DNA from 3 places in the Paraburkholderia sp. J76 genome. Region 2 is predicted to be linked to each of the others. Evidence: riboswitches for the same ligand, from Rfam matches in the RefSeq annotation. Region 2 holds a riboswitch; each other region holds the start of a gene.
What was found. Region 2 has a riboswitch for cobalamin ahead of cobG (precorrin-3B synthase). Riboswitches for the same ligand answer to the same signal wherever they lie in the genome.

Region 1 (7,794 bases), on a different contig from region 2:
ACCACTGTCGGGAACTGGAACAGACCTTCCTTGGCCAGTTGATCGTCTTTCAGCGGAGCGTCCGAGCCCGCGAAGTCCACGGTCTTCGCCTGAATCTGCTTGATGCCGCCCGACGAGCCAATGCCCTGGTAATTCACCTTGCCGCCGCCCGACTTCTGATAGGCATCCGCCCATTTCGTATAGATCGGCGCTGCGAAAGTGCTGCCCGCGCCGGTGATGTCGGCGGCCTGCGCGATGCCCGTACCCAGCGCGAGAATGACAAACGCAAATACACTGAGTCTCATCTCGTACTCCTGAAAATCGGTCTTGATGCGCTGGACCTTACGTTTGCAACGTGACGATGGAGTGACACGGGAGGGATGTGGGGCATGCCTGTGAAAGGCAAATAAGGACAAAAGGACAAATGCGGGCAGCTACATCGGGACTGAACGCCGGGCGCATTCAATCCCTCACCACGAAAACTTTGGCGCTACTTCCTGCGCCGGTGGTTGACGAGCCGAAGAATATCGTTGGTCGGCCCGCTGGTGATGAGGCGCGAGATGTCGTCGAGGTGAACCCATCGGCACCTCGCTATTTCGCTGCTCGGCCGCGCCTTGGCTTGCCTCGGTATTTCGCACGAAAACACGTGGTGGTGTTTCTGCTTGCCGCGAATGTCGAACAAATACCGGGCTGCCTTGCCGGAGAGCCGGGTCTCTTCCCTGAGTTCTCGCAGCGCGGCTTCCATGAGATGCTCGCCGCGCTTCAACATGCCGCCCGGGAGCGCCCACTTCGACTGACTGCGCGCGACCAGGAGAATTCGCTTACCTCTGCGACAAATCACGGTGGCCCGTTTCTTCAACTCGAACTCCCATTTCGTTCATGGGGTGCTTCTCGACGAATATCTATTGCAACGCCTGACTTAGCTAAGCATCGTAATACAGAAAGTCAGAAGTTCAACCCGCTGGCGTGAGCGACGGCTGCCAACTTACCCGAACTCGAACATTTCATCAAATCGTCATAAAGATCGGGTTAGCGACAGCCCTTATGGTATGTTTTGGGCCACACATATTTCTTGTCGGACTCGAGGCTGCAATGGATATGGATAGTGACTGGCCGTTGCCACGCCCGCGCACTTTCTTCAGAATCGACCGGCAACGCGCCACGGCATCACTTACCAGAAAGTCCTCTATCGCCAGCACCTTTTCGTTATTGGCCATGCCGGTGGTCGTCGAGGCGGTGCAAAGAGCGAAAACGCTGTCGACAGAAGTCGACCCCGACGCGTTTCATCAGCTTCGTGTGGCGTTCCGAAAACTCCGCGCCTTGTATTGGGCGTACTCTCCGTGGCTCGGCGAGGAAGCCACCGCGCAAGCCAGCGACGAATTCAAGCGTCTGGCTGCCGTGGCAGGCGGTACCCGCGACTGGGACATCGCAGGCGATCTCCTCGAGACCGCGCAGAAGTCGGACGCATCCATCGAACGGCTCGTGACCGCTGTGCGCGAGAAACGCGCGCAAGCGGTGGCGCATAGCCAGGCCATGATCGACAGCGGCGCCGTCGAGGCATTTCTGAACGACGCCGTGCTTCGTGCGCAAACCACGCTGCAATCCTGTTGCGATGACCTGCCGATCAGCGCGTTCGCGAAGAAGCGCGTCCGTCTCGCGCAGCGCACGCTTCGAAAGCGCAGCAGGCGCGCCGCGCGAAGCGAAACTGGCCGCGAGGAAAATCTCCATGACGTGCGCAAGGCAGGGAAAAAACTGCGGTATCTGCTCGAGTTTTTTCAACCGGTCATCAAAGGCGGGCACGACCGCACCATCAAGGAACTGACGTCCGTGCAGAAGACGCTGGGGGAATTCAACGATATTGCCGCCAGTGAGACCTTGATTCGCAATACGACATTCGAAGACGTTCCGGCCGAAATCGTCGAAAAGTCATTGCAGTGGCTGGAAAGAAAAAAGTGCCAGCGAATACATGTGGCGTCGCGAAGGGTAAAAGAGTTATCCGGCTGAACCTGTGGCTGAACCCGCGCCGCCGCCACGCGGTTGAGCCGCGCTTGCGCGCAAAAACAGCCGCAAGGACAACGTAAGTTGCCGAAGAGGCCAAACCCGGGCCAAACCCGCCCCAACCGGGTGTTTTCGCCACACCGCCCCCGGCAAAGGTTGACGCGCGGAACGCGCGGCCATTACCCTTGCGCGCTGATGGTTCCCGGCGACGGGATCAAAAGGGAACGCAGTGCAAGACTGCGGCTGCCCCCGCAACTGTCAGCGGCGAGTCCATGCCAGAGAGGGCCACTGGGAAACCGGGAAGGCCGGCAACGGACGGCGACCCGCGAGCCAGGAGACCTGCCATCAGCCGAGTCCAACAGCAGCCGCAGCGGGCGGGGACCCCCACTGCGCAAGCACCGCCCGTGCGGCGGTCGCCCGTTGCAAGGACAGCCCTATACAGGAGCTGTTTCCAGCCACCGCATCATGAAGTTTCGCCAATTCGTTTTGACTTCCGCCGCGCTCGCCTGCGCATGGCACACCGCGCACGCCGCCGCCAGCGACGACGACACCACGCTGCCCAATATCCTCGTCGTGGGCGACACGCAGCATCTGCCGCAATCGTTCGATCAGCGCTATGCGACCACCCAGGTGCTCACGCGCGCGGACCTCGACCGCGTCTCCCCCGCCGACCCCAGCATCGCGCAAGCGCTCGCCACGCTGCCCGGCGTCACCGTTTCGCAAACCGGCGGGCCGGGGTCGTACACGGGCGTGAGCATCCGCGGGTCGTCGGCCGATCAGGTGGCCGTGTTCATCGACGGCATACGCGTGGGCTCCGTCACCACCGGCACGGCCGAATGGGCCGATCTCGCAACGGCCTCGTTCGACCGCGTGGAGGTGATCTCGGGTCCCGCGGCCGCCTCGTTCGGCGCGGACGCCGTGGGCGGCGTCGTGCAGCTCTTCACGCGCCATGCGTCGAATCAGCCTAACCAGACCACCGTGTCGTTCGGCGGCGGCTCGAACAAGACCTTCGATACGCAGGTGCGCACGTCGGGCACGGTGCCCTCGACCGGGCCGCTTTCCGCGTTGAGCGGCCTCACGTATTCGCTGGGCCTGCACGACTACAACACGGCCGGTATCGATGCAACGCAGCCCGGCGCTTACGGCCACGAAGACGGCCGCAACCCCTACCACGCGCAGAATCTGGACGCGCGCCTCGGCTACGCGCACGACAACTGGTCGATCTCGACCTTCGCGCTCTACCATCGCTCCGATCTGTCCTTCGACAGCGCGGGAGGCACCGACCGCCAGCGCGACAACCAGCTCACGACCGGCGTCGCGTTCCACCTCGACATCACGCCGACCACGCAGTTCGATCAATCGGTGGGTTACGCGACGGACCGTCAGTTCCTCTATTCGGACGACCCGACGATCCCCACCGACGAGATCGACTCGACCCGTCTGTCCACCTCCACCGCGATCACGCATCAGGAAAGGGGCCACACGCTCTTCGGCATGCCGCTCGAAGGCGAGACCAAGCTCGCCTACGACTACACGCGCGAACTGGCTTTCCTGCCCGTGGATGTGCCTGGCGGCCTGCCCGCGCGCAACGATTCAGCCGTCTCGATGCATCAGTCGGCCACGCTCGGACCCGTCACGCTGTTTCTGGCGGGGCGGCACGAGATCGTGCAGGGGCAATCGGTGAATACGGGCAATGCCGCGCTCTCGTGGGCGATCACACCGGTCTACACGGCGCGCGTTTCGTATGGCAATGCATTCCGCCTGCCCACGTTCAACGATCTGTACTATCCGGGCTATTCGAACCCCGACCTGCTGCCCGAGCGCAGCAACTCGGTCGAGGCCGCGCTCGATGCGACCACGTCGATCGGCACGTTCACGGCGGCCGTGTACGACACGCGCGTGCACGACCTCATCACGTACAACTCGCAGACTTTCCTGCCCGTGAACGTGGGCCGCGCGCACATTCAGGGTCTCGACCTCTCGTACAAGGGCACGCTCGGCAAGTACACGCCGGTGAGCCTCACGGTGGGCATTCTGAATCCGCAGGACGTGAGCGACCAGACCTGGCTCAATCGCCGCCCGCGGCAGACGGCGAGCCTGAGCGTGGATCACACGTGGGACGAGTTCCATCTCCACGCGCTCAGCACCGGCGTTTCGCTGCTGTATAACGGCTCGACGTTCGACGACCAGGCCAACACCATCTACCTGCCTTCGTGGACGACGGTGAGCCTGCGCGCGTCGTACCAGGTCAATGCGCATCTCGCGCTTTCGGCCTCGCTTGCGAACGTGTTCAACCGGCAATATGTGACCGCCTACGGGTACAGCACGTTGGGGCGCACGGCGTTCGGCAAGGCCACTTACACGTTCTAGGCGCGGGACCTGTGAGCGGGTGCGCAAAAGCCCTTGCGCGCCTGCCCCCCTAACTTTCGCGCCTGGGCCGCCGCACCGCGCGAATCTTCCCGCTATTGCCGCCGCCGCAGAAAAACTGTTCGGCGCCATCGGATTCCAGTCCCGAGACGGCCGTTCCGGGCGGCATGTCGAGCTGTTCCAGGACTTCGCCCGTGCCCGGATCGATGCGCCGCAAGTCGCTTTCGTCGCCTTCCCAGGTGCCGTGCCACAACTCGCCGTCCACCCACGTCACGCCCGTCACGAAGCGGCTCGATTCGAGCGTGCGCAATATCGCGCCCGTCTGCGGATCGACCTGATGAATCTTGCGCTCGCGATAGACGCCGACCCACAGCGTGCCGTCCGCCCACGCGAGGCCCGAGTCGCCGCCACCGCCGGGCGCGGGAATCGTGGCGAGCACGCGGCCCGTTTCGGGGTCGATCTTATGGATGCGGTCCTCGGCGATCTGAAACAGATGCTGACCGTCGAAGGCCGTGCCCGCGTGCGCCGCGATGTCGATCGAGCGCTGCGTCCGGCCGCTCTCGGGGTCGAGCGAGGCAATGCGCTCGCCCACGGCGAACCACACGTGCCTGCCGTCGTACGAAACCCCGCCCACCTTCTCGATGCCGGGAAACGGGCCGTACTCGCGGACAATTTCGGCAGTCGTTCGTTTCATGACTTCTCCTCGAATGAAAGGACAGGCGTCCATCCTAATCGCCCGGCAGCGGCGCGGGGAGTAACAAGGTCGTCGCGAATCCGGGCACGGGCGGCGTGGTCCAGCGGCGCGCGCGGCCATAGCCGAACGACTGCACCTTGCTCGCCGCGGCGAGCGAATCGAGCGCGCGCTGCACGGTGCGCTGGCTCGCGCCCAGCGCGAGCGCCAGCGCCGAACTCGACCACGATTCGCCATCGGCGAGAAAAGCCAGCACCGCCGCGTGCTTTTCTTCCACAGGCCGCGCCAGCACCACCACTTCGCTCGCGTGACGAGGCGCGAGCGCGAAGCCGCGCTGGGTCGCGCCGATGTCGGCCACGTCGCGCAACAGCGTGCGCAAGCGGCCAATTTCCACGCGCAGGCGCGCGCGATGCGTTTCGTCGGCGTGCTTCGTGCGAAAGGCGCGCTCGATGAGCGCGTCGCGCGGCACGTCGGCGGGCCACGCTTGCGCGAGCGCGCGGGCGAGCACGAACAGCACGGGGCGTCTTGCGAGTTCGACGACGGTCGCGCCCTCGCGCGCGACATAGCGGCACGCATCGACGACGAGCGCCTTCGAGGCGAGCAGCGCCTCAACCTCTTCCAGCAGCAGAATGCGCTCTTCGCCGCGCGCGATGAGGCGCGCAGCCGGCGAGTCCAGCAGCAGCGCGGCGCTCTCGATCTCCGCGCTCAGCGCGGCAATGCCCGCCGCGCGCGCGGCGCGTGCGGCCTCGGCGAGCGAGCGCCGCGCCGCCTGCGCCTGAATGCGCCGCATGGCGATGCCCGCGGCGATCAGTTCATGCGCGGCGCGCAAGGCGGCCGGCAGCGGCGCGGGATCGGCTTGCGCGAGCATACCTGCGGCCTCGTCGAGCCGCCCGATGAGCAGCAAGCGGCGAATTTCCAGGTAGCGCGCGTGCGCGGCATTGAGGCGGTCGCCGTGCGCTTCGAGCGTTTGCCGCGCAGCAGCGAGCGTATCGGTGGGCCAGCCGAGATCGCGCGATGCCAGCGCGATTTCGGCCTCGGCAACGACGCAGCGCGCGCGGGCCACGGCCTCGCGCGAGCCGAAGCCGCGCGCCGCGCGGCGCAATAGCGCCTTGGCGCGCGCGAAGTCGCCGAGCTGCGCCATGGCGATGCCGCGCAGCGCGAGCGCAGGCGCGTCGTCGCGCAAGGCCACGCGGTTCAGCGCGCCGAGCGGGTCACCGCCCGCGAGCGAGCGCGCCGCGGCCGTGATCAGCGAATCCATCGTCATGAGAATCCCGCCACACTTGTCACTCCCCTGGCTCCTGGGTCCGGACCTAATCTAACACGGCGATCACTCGCATCATCGATCGAACGACGCGGCGGCGCGAACGTCATGCTCGGGCGCGCCGCCCCCGATGAATCCATAGGAGGACCAGGCAATGGCAACCCATACCACCGGAACACGCGAAGACTGGCTTGCGGCGCGCATCGAACTGCTCGCGGCCGAAAAGGAACACACGCGGCGCGGCGACGCATTGGCGCGGCAGCGCCAGGCGTTGCCGTGGGTGCGTGTCGACAAGACGTATCGATTCGAAACGGAAGAAGGCGGCGCCACGCTCGCCGATCTCTTCCAGGGGCGCTCGCAACTGCTCGTTTATCACTTCATGTTCGGGCCGGATTACGCGGCGGGCTGCCCGTCGTGTTCCGCGATTGCCGATGGCTTCGACGGCGTCGCCGTGCATCTCGCGAATCACGACGTACGGCTCATGGCGGTGTCGCGCGCGCCGCTCGCCAAACTGCTGGCCTATCGCAAGCGCATGGGATGGCATTTTCCGTGGGCCTCGTCGAGCGGCAACGACTTCAACTTCGACTTCAACGTGTCGTTCACCACGGCGCAGCAGCGCGCGGGCGACATCGAATACAACTACGCGCGCAGCGGCCACAAGATGGACCTGAATCCGCCGCCCGCGCCCGTCGCCCAGTTCGCGGCGAGCTGCGGCACCGACGCGGCGACCTACACGCGCGACCGCCCGGGCCTCAGCGCATTCGTGCTGGAAGACGGCGTGATCTATCACACGTACTCGACCTACGCGCGCGGACTGGATGGCGTATGGGGCATGTACCAGTGGCTCGACCGCGCGCCGAAAGGACGCAACGAGGCGGGCATCTGGTGGCACCGGCACGACGAGTACGCGGATAGCTGAGGCGCATCATGGATAACGTCGGCATGACGGTACGGCGGCGCAGCGGCGCCGCGCGTGCGATTTTCTTCGGCGTTTCGTCGCTCGTCGTCGCGGCCAGCGCGCGCGCAACGTGGGTCTGGTGCGCTTCGATGGAAACGACGGGCGGCACGCCCATGCCCGGCGGCTGGACGATGTCCGCGCTCTGGACGCCCATGTGCGGACGCACGTGGTTCGACGCCGCCGTATCGTTTGCCGGCAAGTGGAACGCGATGATGGTCGCGATGATGTTGCCCGCGGTGGCGCCGGCCTTGTGGCGGTATTTCGAGGCGCTGCGCAACGAGCGCGCTGCGCGTGCGGGCGGGATGACCGTGACGGCGGCGTCGGGGTATTTCCTTGTCTGGCTGGCCGTGGGAATGCTCGTGTTCGCGGCCGGTGCACAACTGACGGCGCTTGCCGTGGCAGCGCCAGCGTTGACGCACACGGCGCCCACGCTGGCGGGTGTCGTCGTCGTGATGGCGGGCGTGTGGCAGTTCTCCGCGTGGAAAGCACGATGGCTTGCGTGCTGCGCGAACGTGCCGCCGGGCGCACATGCACGGCTCG
Region 2 (7,794 bases):
CCAGTTCGGTGACGGCGAAGAGCGTCCAGCGATACACCTGCGCCCGCTCTTCGAGATCCGCGGGCAGGAGCGCCTTCTCCGGATATTTATCCGCGAGATACAGCACGATCGCAGCCGATTCGGGAATCACGCGGTCGCCGTCGATCAGCACCGGAACCTTGCCCGCGGGATTGATGCGCAGGTACTCGGGCCGCTTGTGTTCGCCTTCGAGCAGATTGACCGAGATGAATTCGAAATCGGCGTCGACCTCCTTGAGACCCCATAGCGCGCGTTGCGAACGCGTGCCGGCAAAACCGTAGAGTTTCATGACGCGGCTCCGTTCATGCGCCGGGAATCGGCAGAACGGGCATGACTTCGACGCCCGCGCCCGGAAAAATCGTGAATTGCGGATGCCCTTCGAACAGCTTCGCTGCCTCCTCGTGCGATGCGGCGCGCAGCACGGTATAGCCCGTTAGCGCGTTGGACGTATCGGAGATGCCGTGCTCGCCGATGGATTTGGTCTTGCCGAGCGGACCGCCCATATCGACGATCGACGCCTTGTGCTTGTCGACCCACGCATGCCAGGCGGCAATGCCCTCTTTCTCCTTCGCGTGCCGATCGGCTTCGGGAAGCGCCGCCCACGCCTTCATGGGGGCGTTGTCTTTGGTACCGAGAAAAACAGCGAGAAACAGTTTCTGATCGCTCATGTGTCCTCCAACTGCGGGTCGGGTTACGGGTTCGATTACGGGTCTAAAAACAGGGGGCAACGGCGTGCCGCCCGTCCGGCCTTGACAGCATAGGTTGATATCAACATAATTGCAACATGGCCCGCACAAAGAAACTTCCCTTCGAAACCACGCTATTGGTGCGCGATTGCTGCCTGTGTCTGCATATGCAGCGGGCGGCGCGCAATCTCGCGCGCATCTTCGACGACGTACTGCGTCCGCTCGATCTCACGAACGGGCAGTTTTCGCTGCTGATGTCGCTGAACCGGCCGCATCCGCCCGGCATGAAAGACGTGGCGGCGCTGCTCGCCATGGACCGCACGACGCTCACGGCCGCGCTCAAGCCGCTGGAGCGGCGCGGCCTCGTGGTCATCGAGCAGGACCCCGATGACAAGCGCAGCCGTTTGATCAGGCTTACTGACGAAGGGCATCGATTGCTCGGCGCCGCGTTTCCGGTCTGGCAGGAAACGCATGAGGAGATAGAAAAGGGATTTGCAAAGGGCGAGGTCGACAAGCTACGCGCGCACTTGCGGGCGCTTTCGTAGCCCTACCGCTTCCCCGCCCCGTAAAGCGTCGAATCCGCGAACCCTTCCGCCGCGAGCACCCGCCCCACGAGAATCAGCGCGGTACGCTCGATATCCGTCGCTTGCACCTTTTCAGCGATATCCGCGAGCGTGCCCGTCACGCGTTCCTCGTCGGGCCAACTCGCGCGGTAGATCACCGCGACGGGGCAATCCGCGCCGTAGTGCGGCCGCAATTCCTCAACGATACGCGCGATATGGCGCACGCCCAGGTGGATCGCCAGCGTGGCTTTATGACGCGCGAGGTCGCCTAACCGCTCGCCTTCGGGCATCGACGTTTTCGTGGCGTAGCGCGTAAGAATGAGCGTTTGCGAAATACCGGGCAGCGTGAGTTCGCTGCCGAGCGCCGCCGCGCATGCGGCCGTCGCCGTCACGCCCGGCACGATTTCATAAGGAATGCCAAGCATGCGCAGGCGGCGGATCTGCTCGCCGATAGCGCCATACAGCGACGGGTCGCCCGAATGCACGCGCGCCACATCGAAGCCTTGCGTGTGCGCGCTTTCGAGCAACGCGACGATTTCGTCCAGCGTGAGCGGCGCGGTATCGACCACTTTATGCGCGCGGTGGCCTTCGAGCACGGCCGGCGGCACGAGCGAGCCCGCGTAGAGAATGACGGGGCAACTGCGCACGAGGCGCTGGCCCTTCACGGTGATCAACTCAGGATCGCCCGGTCCCGCGCCGATGAAGAACACTGTCATGCGCTGAAACTCCGCTTGATGTAGTCGTCGAGCGCACCGGTCGCCTCTTGCGCCGATGCGAATTCGCGCTGCGCGGGCGGCAGCGGCGGCCGCTGCATCATCACCACGGGCAAGCCCAGTTCGCGCGCGACAGCGAGCTTCGCCTCGGTCGCCGCGCCACCGCTGTTCTTGCTGACGACGACGTCGATGCGCGCTTCCGTGAAAAGCGCGCGCTCGCCTTCGGCTGTGAACGGCCCGCGCGCGTCGATGATGCGGGCGCGAGCGTGGCCAGGATGCGCTTCGAGGCAACGGATGGTCCAGTACTGCCGCGGCGGCACTTCGTGCAGATGCGCGAGCGGTTCGCGCCCGAGCGTAAAGAGCGGGCGCGCGAACGGCGCAAGCGCTTCGATTACGCCGCGCCAGCCGCCGACCCCGCGCCAGTCGTCGCCGGGCTGTGGCTGCCACGGTGCGCGCCGCAGCGCCCAGTACGGCACCTGTGCCGCGTCGCATGCGCGCGCCGCATTGGCGCTGATCTGCGCGGCGTATGGATGCGTGGCGTCGAAAACGAGCGCGATGTTTTCGTCGGCGAGAAAGCGCGCGAGCCCTTCTGCGCCGCCGAAACCGCCCACACGCACCGCGCAGGCGAGATCGGCGGGCACGCGGCCCAGTCCCGCGAGCGAGTACACGTGCGGCGCGCCGAGTGTACGAGCGATGGCCAGCGCGTCGCCGGTGCCGCCCAGCAGCAAGACGCGTGGCGTCATGGCTTGACCGCCTCGTAGAGCGTGACGGGCAACGCCTGGCGCCATGTGTCGAAGCCGCCCAGCGGCTGCGCCTCGCCGATGCCGATGCGCGTGAGCGTGCCGCCGTGCTGCGTGCGCCACGCCGCGAGCGTCGCTTCGCTCTGCAATGTCACCGCGTTTGCAACGAGCCGGCCGCCGCTCGCGAGCGCATCCCAGCATGCTTCGAGCACGCCGGGCACGGTCACGCCGCCGCCGATGAACACCGCGTCGGGCGTCGCGAGCCCTGCGAGCGCTGCGGGCGCGCGGCCCGCGACGAGCTGCAAACCGGGCACGCCCAGCGCGGCGCGATTGTGTTCGATGAAGCGCTGACGTTCGGCATGCGCCTCGATCGCAATCGCGCGGCAAGCCGCGTGCGCGCGCATCCACTCGATGCCGATCGAGCCGCTGCCCGCACCCACGTCCCAAAGTAGCGCGCCCGGCGTGGGCGCGAGGCGCGCGAGCGTGAGCGCGCGCACGTCGCGCCTGGTGAGCTGGCCGTCGTGGCGATAGGCGTCGTCGGGGAGGCCCGGCGTGAGCGTCCAGCCGCGAGCGAGCGCATTCGCCACATCGCTTTCGCATTCGAAGGCGACCAGGTTGAGCGCCGCGGCTTCTTCCACGTGCCACGCATCGGCACGGCCTTCGATGCGGCGCTCGAGCGGGCCGCCCAGATGCTCGAACACCGCAAGACGGGTGGCACCGAAACCCGCTTGCGCGAGCAGCGAGGCAAGCGCCGCGGGCGTGCGTCCGTCCGCGCTCAGCGCGAGCACGCGGGAGCGCGCGTGAAGATGGCGGCGCAGCACATCGAGCGGCCGGCCGACGAGCGAGACCATCGCCGTATCCTGCAACGCCCAGCCCATACGCGCCGCCGCGAGCGAAAGCGACGACGGCGCGGGCAGCACGCGCATTTCGCCGGGCGCCACGCGGCGCGCGAGCGTTGCGCCCACGCCGAACAGCATGGGGTCGCCGCTCGCGAGCACGCACACGGGCTCGTTCGATTCGCGATGCGCAAGCAGCGCATCGACGCTGAACGGCTGCGGCCACGCCTCGCGGCGCGCACGCACGCGTGGCGGGAGCATCGCGAGATGGCGCGCGCCGCCCGTCACGATGGCCGCGTCGAACAGCGCGCGCCGCGCGTCGCGCGCGAGCCCCGCATAGCCGTCGTCGCCTATGCCCACCACCGTCAGCCATGCCTGCGTGCCCTGCATTCGCTCTCCCGCTGCTTCCTGATTCTCTATGCCGCCACCCGCCCGCGACCCGATTGCGGGCCGTAGCGCGCGTGAAAACGGGCATAATACCGTGTCCGCCGGCGCCTTTAAGGCAACTTTGCATGAGACCGGAGCCAGCGCTGAAGCGCCAGCTCCGGATGGCAAGAAAGGGAACACAGCATGCTGTGGCCGCCCCCGCGACTGTGAGCAGCGAGACCGCATCCACCCACGCCACTGGTTTTACCGGGAAGGCCGATGCGGTTCACGACCTGCGAGCCAGGAGACCTGCCGGCCGACTGTTCGCGCAAACCCGGATCGGACGGGGTGTACCGATACCGCAGCCGCTTCCCGCCCACCGTGCGGGCAGCGCGCCGCTCGCGCGCGGTGCTTACCCGGTATTCCCTTGAAACACCAAACGAAGTCCGTCTCGCCCGCTGCTGCATTGGCCGTGCTGCGCTCCTCCGCGTGCCCGGGGCTGGTGCGCGTGGTCGCCGCGCGCGACGGCGGCGTGTGCCGCATCCGTCTGCCCGGCGGCGTGCTGGGCGCCGCGCGTGCGCGCGCCGTCGCCGATGCGGCATCGACGCATGCGAACGGCGTGCTCGAACTGACGAACCGTGCCAACGTGCAGATTCGCGGCGTGCTCGCGGGCGAGGAAGCCGCGTTGAGCGCCGCGCTGATCGGCGCGGGTCTCGGCCCCGCCGGCATCGGCGTCGCGAGCCCGATCGAGCGCGCCTGCGCCGCCGACGAATTGCGCAACGTGATGCTGAGCCCGCTAGCGGGCCTCGATCCTCATGCCTTGTGCGACACGACCGTACTCGCCGCCGCGCTCATCGACATGATGCAGCGCGAGCCGCGTTTCGCCGCACTCTCGCCGAAATTCGCCCTGCAACTGGACGGCGCCGAGCGCATGGCGATGCTCGAACATCCGCACGACATCTGGCTCGCCGCGCTGCCGCATGGCGCGACGGTGCGCTTCGCTGTGGGCCTCGCGGGATGCCCCACGGCGCGGCCAATCGGCACGCTAGCGGCTGACGACGTGTGCGCATCGGTGCAAGCGCTGCTGCATGCATTCCTCGACCTCGCAGATGCAGATGCAACCCGTATGCGCGACGTGCTGGCAACGCACTCGCTCGGAGCGCTGCTGCAGCGCGCGCAACAACACGGCGATTTCACGCTGATGCACGACGCTGCCGCACTGCACACGTGGCATCGCAACTCGAGCCCCTCCGACCTGCGCCTGGGCGCGCACGCACTCCATGCCGACGGCAGCGGATACGTGGGCGCGCAGCCCGCGCTCGGCCGTATCGACGCGCCCACGCTGCGCGCGCTCGCCGCGCTTGCGGAAGACGCAGGCGACGCGACCTTGCGCGTAACGCCCTGGCAAGGCGTGCTGCTGCCCAACGTGCCCGCGCGTGCGATGGCCGCCGCGCTCGAACGCCTGCGTGCGCTCGGCCTCGTCGTTTCGCGTGCCGATCCGCTCGCGCGCCTCATCGCCTGCACGGGCTCGACGGGTTGCGCAAAAAGCCGCGCTGACACGAAAGCCGACGCCCGGCGCCTCGCCGTCCTGTTGCCGCCTGCCGCCGAAGTCCACCTCACCGGCTGCGAGCGTTCCTGCGCCGCCGCGCACTGCGCGCCGTTCACGTTGCTCGCGAGCGCCCCGGACCACTACGACCTGTACCAGCGCGACGACACCCCAAGCGGCTCCGGCCAACGCTTTGGTCAACTCGTCGCGCGCAACCTGACGATCGAAGCCGCTGCGCTCGCAATCGCGCAACGGTCCCGGAGTACCCAAGATGTCTGATTACATCCGCGACGGCCAGGCGATCTATCGCGAGTCGTTCGCGACGATTCGCGCCGAAGCCGACCTCTCGCGCATTCCCCCCGACCTCGAAAAGCTCGCCGTACGCGTGATCCACGCGTGCGGCATGGTGGACGTGGTCGCCGACCTCGCGTTTTCCACAGGCGCGGGCACGGCGGGCCGCCACGCGCTAGCAGGCGGCGCGCCGGTCCTCTGCGACGCGAAAATGGTCGCTTACGGCATCACGCGCGCGCGCCTGCCCGCGAACAACGCCGTGATCTGCACGCTCGACGACCCCGCCGTGCCCGCGCTCGCCCGCGAGCTTGGCAATACCCGCTCGGCGGCTGCGCTCGAACTGTGGCGGCCGCATCTTGCAGGCAGCGTCGTTGCCATCGGCAATGCGCCCACCGCGCTCTTTTATCTGCTCGACATGATCGCCGCCGGCGCGCCGCGCCCCGCGCTCATTCTGGGCTTTCCCGTGGGCTTTGTCGGCGCGGCGGAGTCCAAAGCGCAGCTTGCGGCGCAGAATCGCGGCGTGCCTTTCGTCGTCGTGCACGGCCGTCGCGGCGGCAGCGCGATGGCTGCCGCCGCCGTCAACGCACTTGCTTCGGAGACCGAATAAATGATCCGTAAAGGACGTCTGCACGGCATTGGCGTCGGCCCCGGCGACCCCGAACTGCTCACGCTCAAAGCGCTGCGTCTGCTCAAAGCCGCGCCCGTGGTCGCGTATTTCGTCGCGAAGGGCAAGAAGGGCAACGCGTTCGGCATTGTCGAGTCCCACCTCGAAGCGCAGCAGGAACGCCTGCCGCTCGTGTATCCCGTAACGACCGAAGCGCTAGAACCGCCGCTTTCGTACGAGGCGATCATCGCCGACTTCTACGACGGCGCCGCGGAAATCCTTTCGCGCCATCTCGACGCCGGACGCGACGTTGCCGTGATCTGCGAAGGCGATCCGTTCTTCTACGGCTCGTACATGTATCTGCACGACCGGCTCGCCGCGCGTTACGAGGCCGAAGTCGTGCCGGGCGTGTGCTCGATGCTGGGCGGAGCGGCCGTGCTGGGCGTGCCGCTCGTCTATCGCAACCAGAGCCTCGCCGTGCTCTCGGGCGTGCTGCCCGAGGAAGAACTGCGCCGGCGTCTCGCCGACGCGGACGCCGCCGTCATCATGAAACTGGGCCGCAACTTCGACAAGGTGCGCCGCGTGCTGGCGGAACTGGGGCTCGCGCATCGCGCGCTGTATGTCGAGCGCGCAACGATGGCGAACCAGCGCATCGTCCCGCTCGACGAGGTCGATCCGATGGCTTCGCCTTACTTCTCGCTGCTCGTCATGCCGGGGATGAAATGGCAGTCGTGACACCGCCCGCCATCGTCGTTCTCGGGCCCGGCGCGCTCGCCACGGCGCGGCGCGTGCAGGCGCTTTACGCGGGCGCGCAGATCCATGCGCTGCAAGGCCGCGTGCAAGGCGATGTCGCGTTCAGCGAGCTTGGCGCACACCTGCGCGACTGCTATACGCGCGGCATGCCTGTCGTCGCGCTGTGCGCGGCGGGCATCGTGATCCGCTGCCTTGCGCCGCTGCTTGCCAACAAGGGCGCGGAGCCGCCCGTGCTCGCACTCGCCGAAGACGGCAGCGCCGTCGTGCCGCTGCTCGGTGGACTCACCGGCGTGAACGTGATGGCGCGCGACATTGGCGCGGCGCTCGCGGTCGCGCCCGCGATCACCACGAGCGGCGAATTGCGCTTCGGCACGTGCCTGCTCAATCCACCCGCGGGCTATGCGCTGGCGAGCCTCGCGCAGGGCAAGCGCTTCGTCTCCGATTTGCTTGCGGGCGCAACGACTCGCGTGGACGGCCATGCGCCCTGGCTGGAGAACGTCGATCTGCCGCGCGACGCCACCGCCCGTCACGCCATCCGCGTGAGCGCGCACGCGTGGAACGGCAGCGCCGACGACCTCGTGATTCACCCGCGCAGCATCGTCGCAGCCGTGGGCGCGCCGCACGAGGCGCTGGCCGTTCGCGCGCGCCGCGCACTCCATGCAAACGGATTCGCGCCGC
Region 3 (7,794 bases), on a different contig from region 2:
ACGTGGCGCAGGGCGAGATCGTCGCGATTGTCGGCCCGGTCGGCGCGGGCAAATCCCGGTTTGCGCAGGTGATCTTCGGCGCGCTGCGAGCGGCAGCGGGCCAGATGGAACTCTACGGGCGCCGCTGGGCGCCGCGCACTCCCGCAGACGCGATTCGCGCAGGCGTATTTCTCGCGGGCGAAGACCGGTGGCGCACGTCGCTCTTTCCCGACACCGTTGCTTTCGCGTCGATTGCCGGCACGATCAGCTTCCCGTTCCTGTCGCGCTGGCGGCGCGGCGGCGCCTTGCCGCGCGAACGCGAGCACGCCGAGGCACACAACGCGATCGAGGCGTTCGGGATTCGCTGCTCGGGACCGGAACACCGCGTCTCGCGGCTATCGGGCGGCAACCAGCAGAAGGTCCTGCTTGCGCGCTGGCACGCCGAGCCCGCGCGGCTGCTTTTGCTGGACGAACCGTTTCAGGGCGTCGATGCGGGCGCTAGAGCCGATATCGCTTCCACACTGCGTCATCGCGCGGCGGGTCGCGCGACGCTTGTTTTCGTCAGCGACCTCGAAGAGGCGCACGAAATCGCCGACCGGATCGTCTTGTTCGATCGCGGCGCGCTCGAGCACGATGACTCCACAGCCTCCCATCTTGCCTACTGAACCATGAGATCCGTCACGCCGACACTCGCTTCCAAAGACTCTCCCGCCAGTTACACGGCTGCGCGGCATCGCCGCGGCCTTTTCGTCGCGCTCGAACGAGCCGGGCTGCTGATCGTGCTCGCGGCGCTCGTGGTGATCTTCACGGTTCGTGAACCTGCGTTTCTGAACGTCGCCAACCTGTTCAGCATCCTGCAGGCCGTGTCGATCGTTGCGTTGCTCGGCATCGGCGTGACGATCACGCTCGCGGCGGGCGGCTTCGATCTTTCGGTGGGGAGCGTGGCCGCCTCCGCGCAGATGGCCGCGAGCTACGTGCTCGTGGTGTGGCACGGCAACAGTTGGGAGGCAGTGCTCGCGTGTCTCGCGCTCGGCGTCGCGGCGGGGCTGTTCAACGGCGTGCTCATCACGCGCCTGCATGTGCCGGACCAGCTTGCGACGCTCGGCACGCTTTTCCTGCTCGCCGGCCTCCAGTTGATTCCGACGGGCGGCCGCTCTCTGGCCACGGGCACGATCCTGCCGGACGGCACCGAAGCAAGCGGCATGTTTCCCGCCGCGTTTCTCGCGCTCGGGCGCGCACGCCTATTCGAGGTGGTCCCCGTTCCCGTGCTCGTGCTGCTCGTGCTGACCGTGCTCGTTTCGGCCGTCATGGGCTCGACGCGGTGGGGGCGCGTGATCTATGCCATCGGCGGCAACGAGACCGCGGCGCGGCTGGCGGGCGCGCCGACAGCCCGTTACCGGATGGGGGCCTATGTCGCTTCGGCGACGCTCGCGGCCCTTGGCGGCCTGCTGATCGCCGCGCGTGTCGGCCGAGGCGACGTGAGCGCGGGGCATTCGTTGCTGCTCGACGCGGTGGCGGCGGCGCTCGTGGGCTACGCCGTGTGGGGCGCGAAGCGGCCCAACGTGCCCGGCACGGTTGTCGGCGCCGTGTTCGTCGGCGTGCTGCTCAACGGCCTCACGATGCTCAATGCGCCTTACTACCTCCAGGATTTCATCAAAGGCGCGTTGCTGGTCGTGGCGTTGGCGTTCACGTTCAGCGTCGGCCGCAGAACGGAAGGGCGCGACTGACGCTCTCCGATTCCATTTTCTTGTTAGCGATTCACACAACCTGATCGAGCGGAGCGCAACATGGCAGAGACACTGGCAGATATCGCGGCACACGGTGCCGCATCCGTAACCGAAGCCGCGCATGTCATCGCCTCGGACAGCGAGGCGATAGCGGTTGCAAAGGCACTGGCCGCGCGGCTTGCCGAGGGCGCGGCGTTGCGCGATAGCGAGCGGCGCTTGCCGCATGAAGAGATCGAATGGTTTTCGCGCTCGGGCCTATGGGGCATCACGGTGCCGAAGGCATATGGGGGCGCCGGCGTTTCGTTCGTTACCCTAACGGAAGTGGTCAAGCTCATCGCCGCCGCGGACCCGTCGCTCGGTCAATTGCCGCAGAACCACTTCGGTCTCGTGGACGTGATCGCGCTAACGGGCACCGAGGAGCAAAAGCATGGCCTGTTTGGCGAAGTCCTCGCCGGGAAGCGATTCGGCAACGGCTTCTCGGAGAAGGGCACGAAGCATGTGCTCGACCTGAAGACACGGGTACGCCGTGACGGGGATCACTACGTGATCGACGGCACCAAGTTTTATTCGACCGGCGCGCTCTTTGCCCATTTCGTGCCAGTGCTCGGACTCGACGAGGACCGCAGGGGATGGCTCGCCTATATTCCGCGAGGCACGGAAGGGCTCAGCGTGGTCGACGACTGGTCCGGTTTCGGCCAGCGCACCACCGCGAGCGGCACCGTTACGCTCGAAAACGTTCGCGTGCCGGCCGGTCTCGTGCTGCCCGCGCATCGCGTTTCCGAGCAGCCCACGCTCAACGGTCCGCTTTCGCAGATCATCCAGGCGGCGATCGATGCGGGCATTGCCCGCGCCGCGATCGACGACACGCTCGCGTTCGTGCGCTCGCGCACCCGGCCGTGGGTCGACAGCGGCGTCGAGCGCGCCAGCGACGACCCGCTGACGATCCGGGAGGTCGGCCATCTGCATATCCAGTTGCATGCCGCGGAGGCGCTCCTCGAACGCGCCGCGCGCGTACTCGACGAACTCGCGGCGCAGGGCGCGACGACGGAGGAGGACGTGGCGCGCGCCTCGGTCGCCGTGGGAGAGGCGAAGGTGCTCACGACGGAAATCGCGTTGCTCGCAGGCGAAAAGCTGTTCGAGCTGGCCGGCACCCAGGCGACGCTCAGTGTCCACAATCTCGACCGCCACTGGCGCAATGCACGCACCCATACGCTGCATGATCCGGTGCGCTGGAAGTACCACCTCGTCGGGAATTACTACCTCAACGGTGTGAAGCCGGCGCGTCACGCCTGGAATTGAACCTGACACACACAACGGGAACGTCATGAAGACATCGATTCACCAGCTTGTTCGCAACGGCGCGTCACGCAGGCCATCGGCGCGCCGCGCGCTTGGCGCATTCACGCTCTGCGCAGCGGGACTTGTCGGCTCGCTCACGGCGCATGCCGAAGCGCTGAAGGGCGCGCCGGCGCCGTTCGACAAAGGCGGCGTGAAGGTCGCTTTGGTCAACTACATTTCCGAGGGCGACTTCTTCCAGGCTTACGAGGCTGGCGCGCAGAAGCAGGCGAAGGCGCTCGGCATCGATCTGCGCATCTATGAAGGGCGGCAGGACGCGGCGCAGCAGCGCGATCAGATCCAGCAGGCCATCAATCTCGGCGTGTCCGCGATCATCGTCAATCACGGCCTGCCCGAGTCGCTGGGCGACGTCGTGCAGCAGGCGCTCGACAAAGGCATCAAGGTCATTGCGTTCGACGTCAATCTCGCGAACCCGAAGGTCCCGCAGATCGAGCAGAGCGACCGCGACCTCGCGTCGCTGTTGCTCGCGCAGGCCGTGAAGGACAACGGCAACGCGTTTTCCGCCGGCTACGTCTACGTTGCGGGGTTCGCACCGCTCGATCGCCGCGACGCGGTGTGGCAATCGTTCAAGCACGCGCATCCGGGGATTCAGGAAAAAGCGCGCTGGGGCACCGTGGACAATCCGATTGCGCAGTCCGTGGCCAATCAGGCGGCGGCCGCCTATCGCGCCCATCCGGATATCCGCGTGGTGATCGCGCCTTATGACGAGTTCGCGCGCGGCGCCAATCTCGCGGCGAACGAGTCGAATCTCGGCGACAAGCTGCGCATTTACAGTGCGGACATCTCGACGGCCGACATCGAGGCGATTCGCGCCCCCAACAGCGCGTGGGTGGCCACGGCCGCAACGAACCCCGCGGTCGTGGGCGCGGTGTCGGTGCGCGCCGCGGCAATCGAAGTGGCCGGGCAGCCGCTTGCGCATCAGATCGTCGTGAAGCCCACGCTCGTGACGCGCGACGATCTCGTGAAGAACGATATCCGCACGATCGCCGAACTCGGGACGAAGTTCCCGGCATTCCGGACGAGCGACGCCGCGACCGCGCCGTGGATTCCAGCGGAGCAATGATTGGCCCGTGAATGGCTAGCCGGTATCGCGCCAAACGTGCGCGATGCCGGAGCCGTCCGGGATCACTGCTGAACCGGGGAGGAAGGGGTGTTCAGGCGGAACGCCAGCGCGCGTCGGCTACGACCAGCTTCTTCGGAATGAGCTTATCTCTGAGCCGCTTACGATAGAGCGATTGCGCACGTCATTCCTCGGGCCGTGTCAGCCATCGAACGGTACCGCACGGCGGTATGGGGCGGACATGTGATGCGCCGCTCAGGTCGTGGATCCGCGACGTATCTGGCTGAGGTATCCTGGCGCAGCGCGCGCGAGGCATTCGACGGCGCTGCGCCAGTTACCCGTCAACGCTGCGTGCTGACCTGCACCTCGTCGTAGCGCCTTGCCCGATAGATGAGGAGCGAGGCAATCCAGCTCAAGGCAAAGACGCCGATGATGATATAGCCGAGCACGCCGAAATTATCGTTCAGCGAGCCGATCGTATCCCACACACGGCCTTTCAGACCGAACTGGTCCGCGAGCAGACCAAGGGCCTCGATCCCGCCGATCACGACCGCGACGATGATCGAAACCAGCGTGATGGTCATGTTGTAGTAGATCTTGCGCAGCGGCTTCTGGTACGCCCAACCATAGGCGCCCAGCATGAGGTGTCCGTCCAGCGTGTCGATCAGCGACATGCCTGCGCTGAACAGGACGGGGAACACCATGATGGCCCAGGGCGAAAGGCCCTTGGCCGCCTGGGTAGCGGCGATGCCCAGCAGGCTGATTTCGGTTGCGGTGTCGAAACCAAGACCGAACAGGAAGCCGATCGGATACATATGCCAGCTACGAGTCACGAGCCGGAACAGCGGGCGAAAGAGCCGTGCAACCAGACCCCGGTTAGCGAGGAGCATGTCGAAGTCGTCGTCGACGTAGGCGCCGCCGCTGCGCACATGCTTCCACGCGCGATAAATGCCGCGCAGGATCAGGAAGTTCATGAGCGCGAGCGCGAACAGGAAGAACGAGGAAACGAGCGTGCCGATGATGCCGCCCACTTCCTTGAAATTGTCGAACCGGCTCTGGATGGCTGTAGTCGCGAGCGCCACCGCGACCGCGGCGAGTATCACTACAGTCGAATGGCCGAGCGAGAAGAAGAAACCAACCGCAACAGGGCGTTTTTTCTCCTGCATCAGCTTGCGGGTCACGTTGTCGATTGCCGCGATGTGGTCGGCGTCCACTGCGTGCCGCAGGCCGAAGCTATAGGCCAGCAGGGCGGTGCCGAGCAGCACGGGATACCTGTGAAACGCAACGAGCGCCCACACCCAGGCAATAACGTTGATGGCGATGAGTACGCCATAGATGCCAAACAGCTTGCTACGAACTTTCGAATTTGAGTCGTTGAATATCTGAATGAGCTGGGTAAGCATCATGAACTCCCGGGATAACGCGTCCCGACGATTTATATGAGGATGACACCGCAAGGTCTGACTTGGCATTGGTAGCAAGGAAGCTGCCTATGTCCACACAGTGGCGCGACCGTGCCGGAATTGCACCGGCTTCCCGCGGCGTCACGCTTGAGGCGTAACCAAGGGCCTTATACAGCGCCTTTATGGAAATGTCGATCCTCCTGTCGGCTTTTGGCCGCATTCGGCGCGGAAACGACCGCGACGGCGCAATCGGCCGGGCGACTATCGATATTCACGCGTGCCTTCATGAAGCTGCGACCGGTCCGGCGCGGCGCAATAGCAAACGGTCGACCAGCCAGACGGCGACGATCGTCAAGCCCATGAGCGGAAACACGATGCCCAGCACAACGAGCGCGGTTGCCCATGCGCGCATCGGTGGCGCGGCGCGCTCGCGGGAGGGGGCGCCGAGCGTGCCCGATGGCCGCCGCTTCCACCACATCACGAAGCCGGTAACGGCGAGCGCCGCCAGGCCGAGCGACAGCGCCGCGCAAACGATCTGGTTTGGCACACCGAAGTAACGGCCCATGTGCAGCGACGTGCCGTACGATACGGCCTTGCTGACAGCGCCATAGTCGCCATAGCGGATGTCTCTCAGCACGGCCCCGCTGTACTGGTCGATGTACACGGTGCGCTCGAGCGTGGGGTCTGCGGGAAAGTACGACACGGTGTACACGCCATGCGGCGACGTGGGCAGCGCGATGTCGTAGCCGTCCACGAGTCCGGCCGCGCGCATCTGTTCGACGATATGCCCGAGGGGCAACGGCCTCACGCCGGGCTCGCCCGCTTCGGGTGAGCCGGGCACGCGCACCGCGCCGACCGCCCAGGGCACCTGGGGCAGCGGCATGTCGTCCATGGTCATGCCCGGCATCGGCTCCATTCCGGAGGACGTCTCGTGGCCGGCAGCGGCGTGTGCCGCGGACGGCTTTCCGGGCACCGTCGAGTGAAGCGCCAGCCCGCCCCACGAGCCCGGCGGCGCGCCGAGCTTGACGCTGGTGGCGAGCGCCTTGAACTGCTTGCCCCACGAGCCGGTCCACGGCAGGCCGGTCGCCACGAACGCAAACGCGCCGATGGCGAGCCAGATGCCGAGTGTGGCGTGAATGCTTTTCCATAGCGGCCGGCCCCGCCGCGCGAGATCGGGGACGAGCGCCGCGCGTAGCGAGGCGTTCTCTCCCGGCCACCAGAGCGCAAGGCCGGTGCCGATCATGACGAGCGTCCAGCACGCCACCAGCTCCATCAGCAGCTCGCCCGGCTTGCCGAGCAGCAGCTTGCGGTGAATCATGCGGTCGACCTGCATGAAGCGGCTGTCGACGTCGAGCGTACCGAGCACCGCGCCGTCGTAGGGATTCACATAGACGCTTTCCTTGTGACCGTCCGGCAGACGGAAGACGAATTCGGCGCTGCGGTCCGTACGGGACGAAATGCGTGCGGTCGTCGCGACCGCGCCTGCCGGCACGGCGGCGCGCGCGTTCGCGAGCAGGGCGTCGACTTCCAGGCGCGGCGACGCTGCGGGCTCGACGACGAGCCGGTGCGGATAGAGCAGCGGTTCGATCTGCGGCTGAAAGCAGTAGATCGTTCCCGTGATGGCGAGGATCACGAGAAACGGCATGACGAACAGCCCGGCGTAGAAGTGCCAGCGCCAGAGCGTGCGGTATCCGCGCTGTGCGCCGGATGGCGGGCCGCTTTGCGCACGGGTAGCGTCGGGCGTCTTGCGAGCGACAGTTTCGGCAGTGGACATGAGTGTGTCTCCTTTACATCCGCAGACGGCCTTCGACATAGAAGGTGCGGCCAGGGTAGGGGTGATACACGAAGTAACGGGCATCGAAAATGTTGTCGACGCCCACGCTGAGATCGCTGCCCTTCGTGGGATGGAACGTGAACTTCGCATCGGCCACCGTGTAGGTGCTCGTGCCGCCGAACACGTTCGGGTTCGTATCGGTATTGGTCAGCGTGTTGTACTCGCGGCCCGAGTAGCGCGCGGCGAGCGTGAGCGCATAGCGTTCGCCGATGTGATACGTCGCCGCGATATCGGCGCGCCAGAGCGGAATGCGGTAGAAGTATTTGCCGACCGTGGCGGGGTTCTGGGCGTTCTCGAGGATCTTCGACTGCGTGTAGGCGACGCTGCTGATGAGGTCGAGCCCGCGCACGAACACGTCCTCGCCTTGATAGCTCAGCTCGACGCCGCGCGAGCGAACCTTGCCGATGTTCTGGAAGTTCGTCACGTTGGGAATCA

Region 1: it holds a riboswitch for cobalamin, as region 2 does, so the genes downstream of both, U5768_RS00090 (TonB-dependent receptor domain-containing protein) here and cobG (precorrin-3B synthase) in region 2, are expected to answer to the same signal.
Region 3: it holds a riboswitch for cobalamin, as region 2 does, so the genes downstream of both, U5768_RS30315 (HoxN/HupN/NixA family nickel/cobalt transporter) here and cobG (precorrin-3B synthase) in region 2, are expected to answer to the same signal.

What each region holds. Positions count from the first base shown of each region.
Region 1 is NZ_CAJMZJ010000001.1:12,655-20,448, forward strand. Features, by position in the region: gene pstS (phosphate ABC transporter substrate-binding protein PstS) at 1-284, opposite strand, end outside; gene U5768_RS00080 (NUDIX hydrolase) at 470-838, opposite strand; gene U5768_RS00085 (CHAD domain-containing protein) at 1,072-1,983, shown strand; cobalamin riboswitch at 2,157-2,339, shown strand; gene U5768_RS00090 (TonB-dependent receptor domain-containing protein) at 2,443-4,347, shown strand; gene U5768_RS00095 (glutamine cyclotransferase) at 4,397-5,038, opposite strand; gene U5768_RS00100 (helix-turn-helix domain-containing protein) at 5,073-6,293, opposite strand; gene U5768_RS00105 (DUF899 domain-containing protein) at 6,451-7,215, shown strand; gene U5768_RS00110 (DUF2182 domain-containing protein) at 7,224-7,794, shown strand, end outside.
Region 2 is NZ_CAJMZJ010000007.1:227,027-234,820, forward strand. Features, by position in the region: gene U5768_RS15980 (glutathione S-transferase family protein) at 1-307, opposite strand, end outside; gene U5768_RS15985 (hypothetical protein) at 321-686, opposite strand; gene U5768_RS15990 (MarR family transcriptional regulator) at 803-1,249, shown strand; gene cobM (precorrin-4 C(11)-methyltransferase) at 1,252-1,983, opposite strand; gene U5768_RS16000 (cobalt-precorrin-6A reductase) at 1,980-2,723, opposite strand; gene cbiE (precorrin-6y C5,15-methyltransferase (decarboxylating) subunit CbiE) at 2,720-3,946, opposite strand; cobalamin riboswitch at 4,065-4,254, shown strand; gene cobG (precorrin-3B synthase) at 4,350-5,747, shown strand; gene U5768_RS16015 (precorrin-8X methylmutase) at 5,740-6,366, shown strand; gene U5768_RS16020 (precorrin-2 C(20)-methyltransferase) at 6,367-7,098, shown strand; gene cobJ (precorrin-3B C(17)-methyltransferase) at 7,086-7,794, shown strand, end outside.
Region 3 is NZ_CAJMZJ010000023.1:29,736-37,529, forward strand. Features, by position in the region: gene U5768_RS30295 (sugar ABC transporter ATP-binding protein) at 1-644, shown strand, start outside; gene U5768_RS30300 (ABC transporter permease) at 648-1,706, shown strand; gene U5768_RS30305 (SfnB family sulfur acquisition oxidoreductase) at 1,767-3,005, shown strand; gene U5768_RS30310 (substrate-binding domain-containing protein) at 3,031-4,125, shown strand; gene U5768_RS30315 (HoxN/HupN/NixA family nickel/cobalt transporter) at 4,464-5,525, opposite strand; adenosylcobalamin (AdoCbl) riboswitch at 5,525-5,686, opposite strand; gene U5768_RS30320 (PepSY domain-containing protein) at 5,809-7,299, opposite strand; gene U5768_RS30325 (TonB-dependent receptor) at 7,313-7,794, opposite strand, start outside.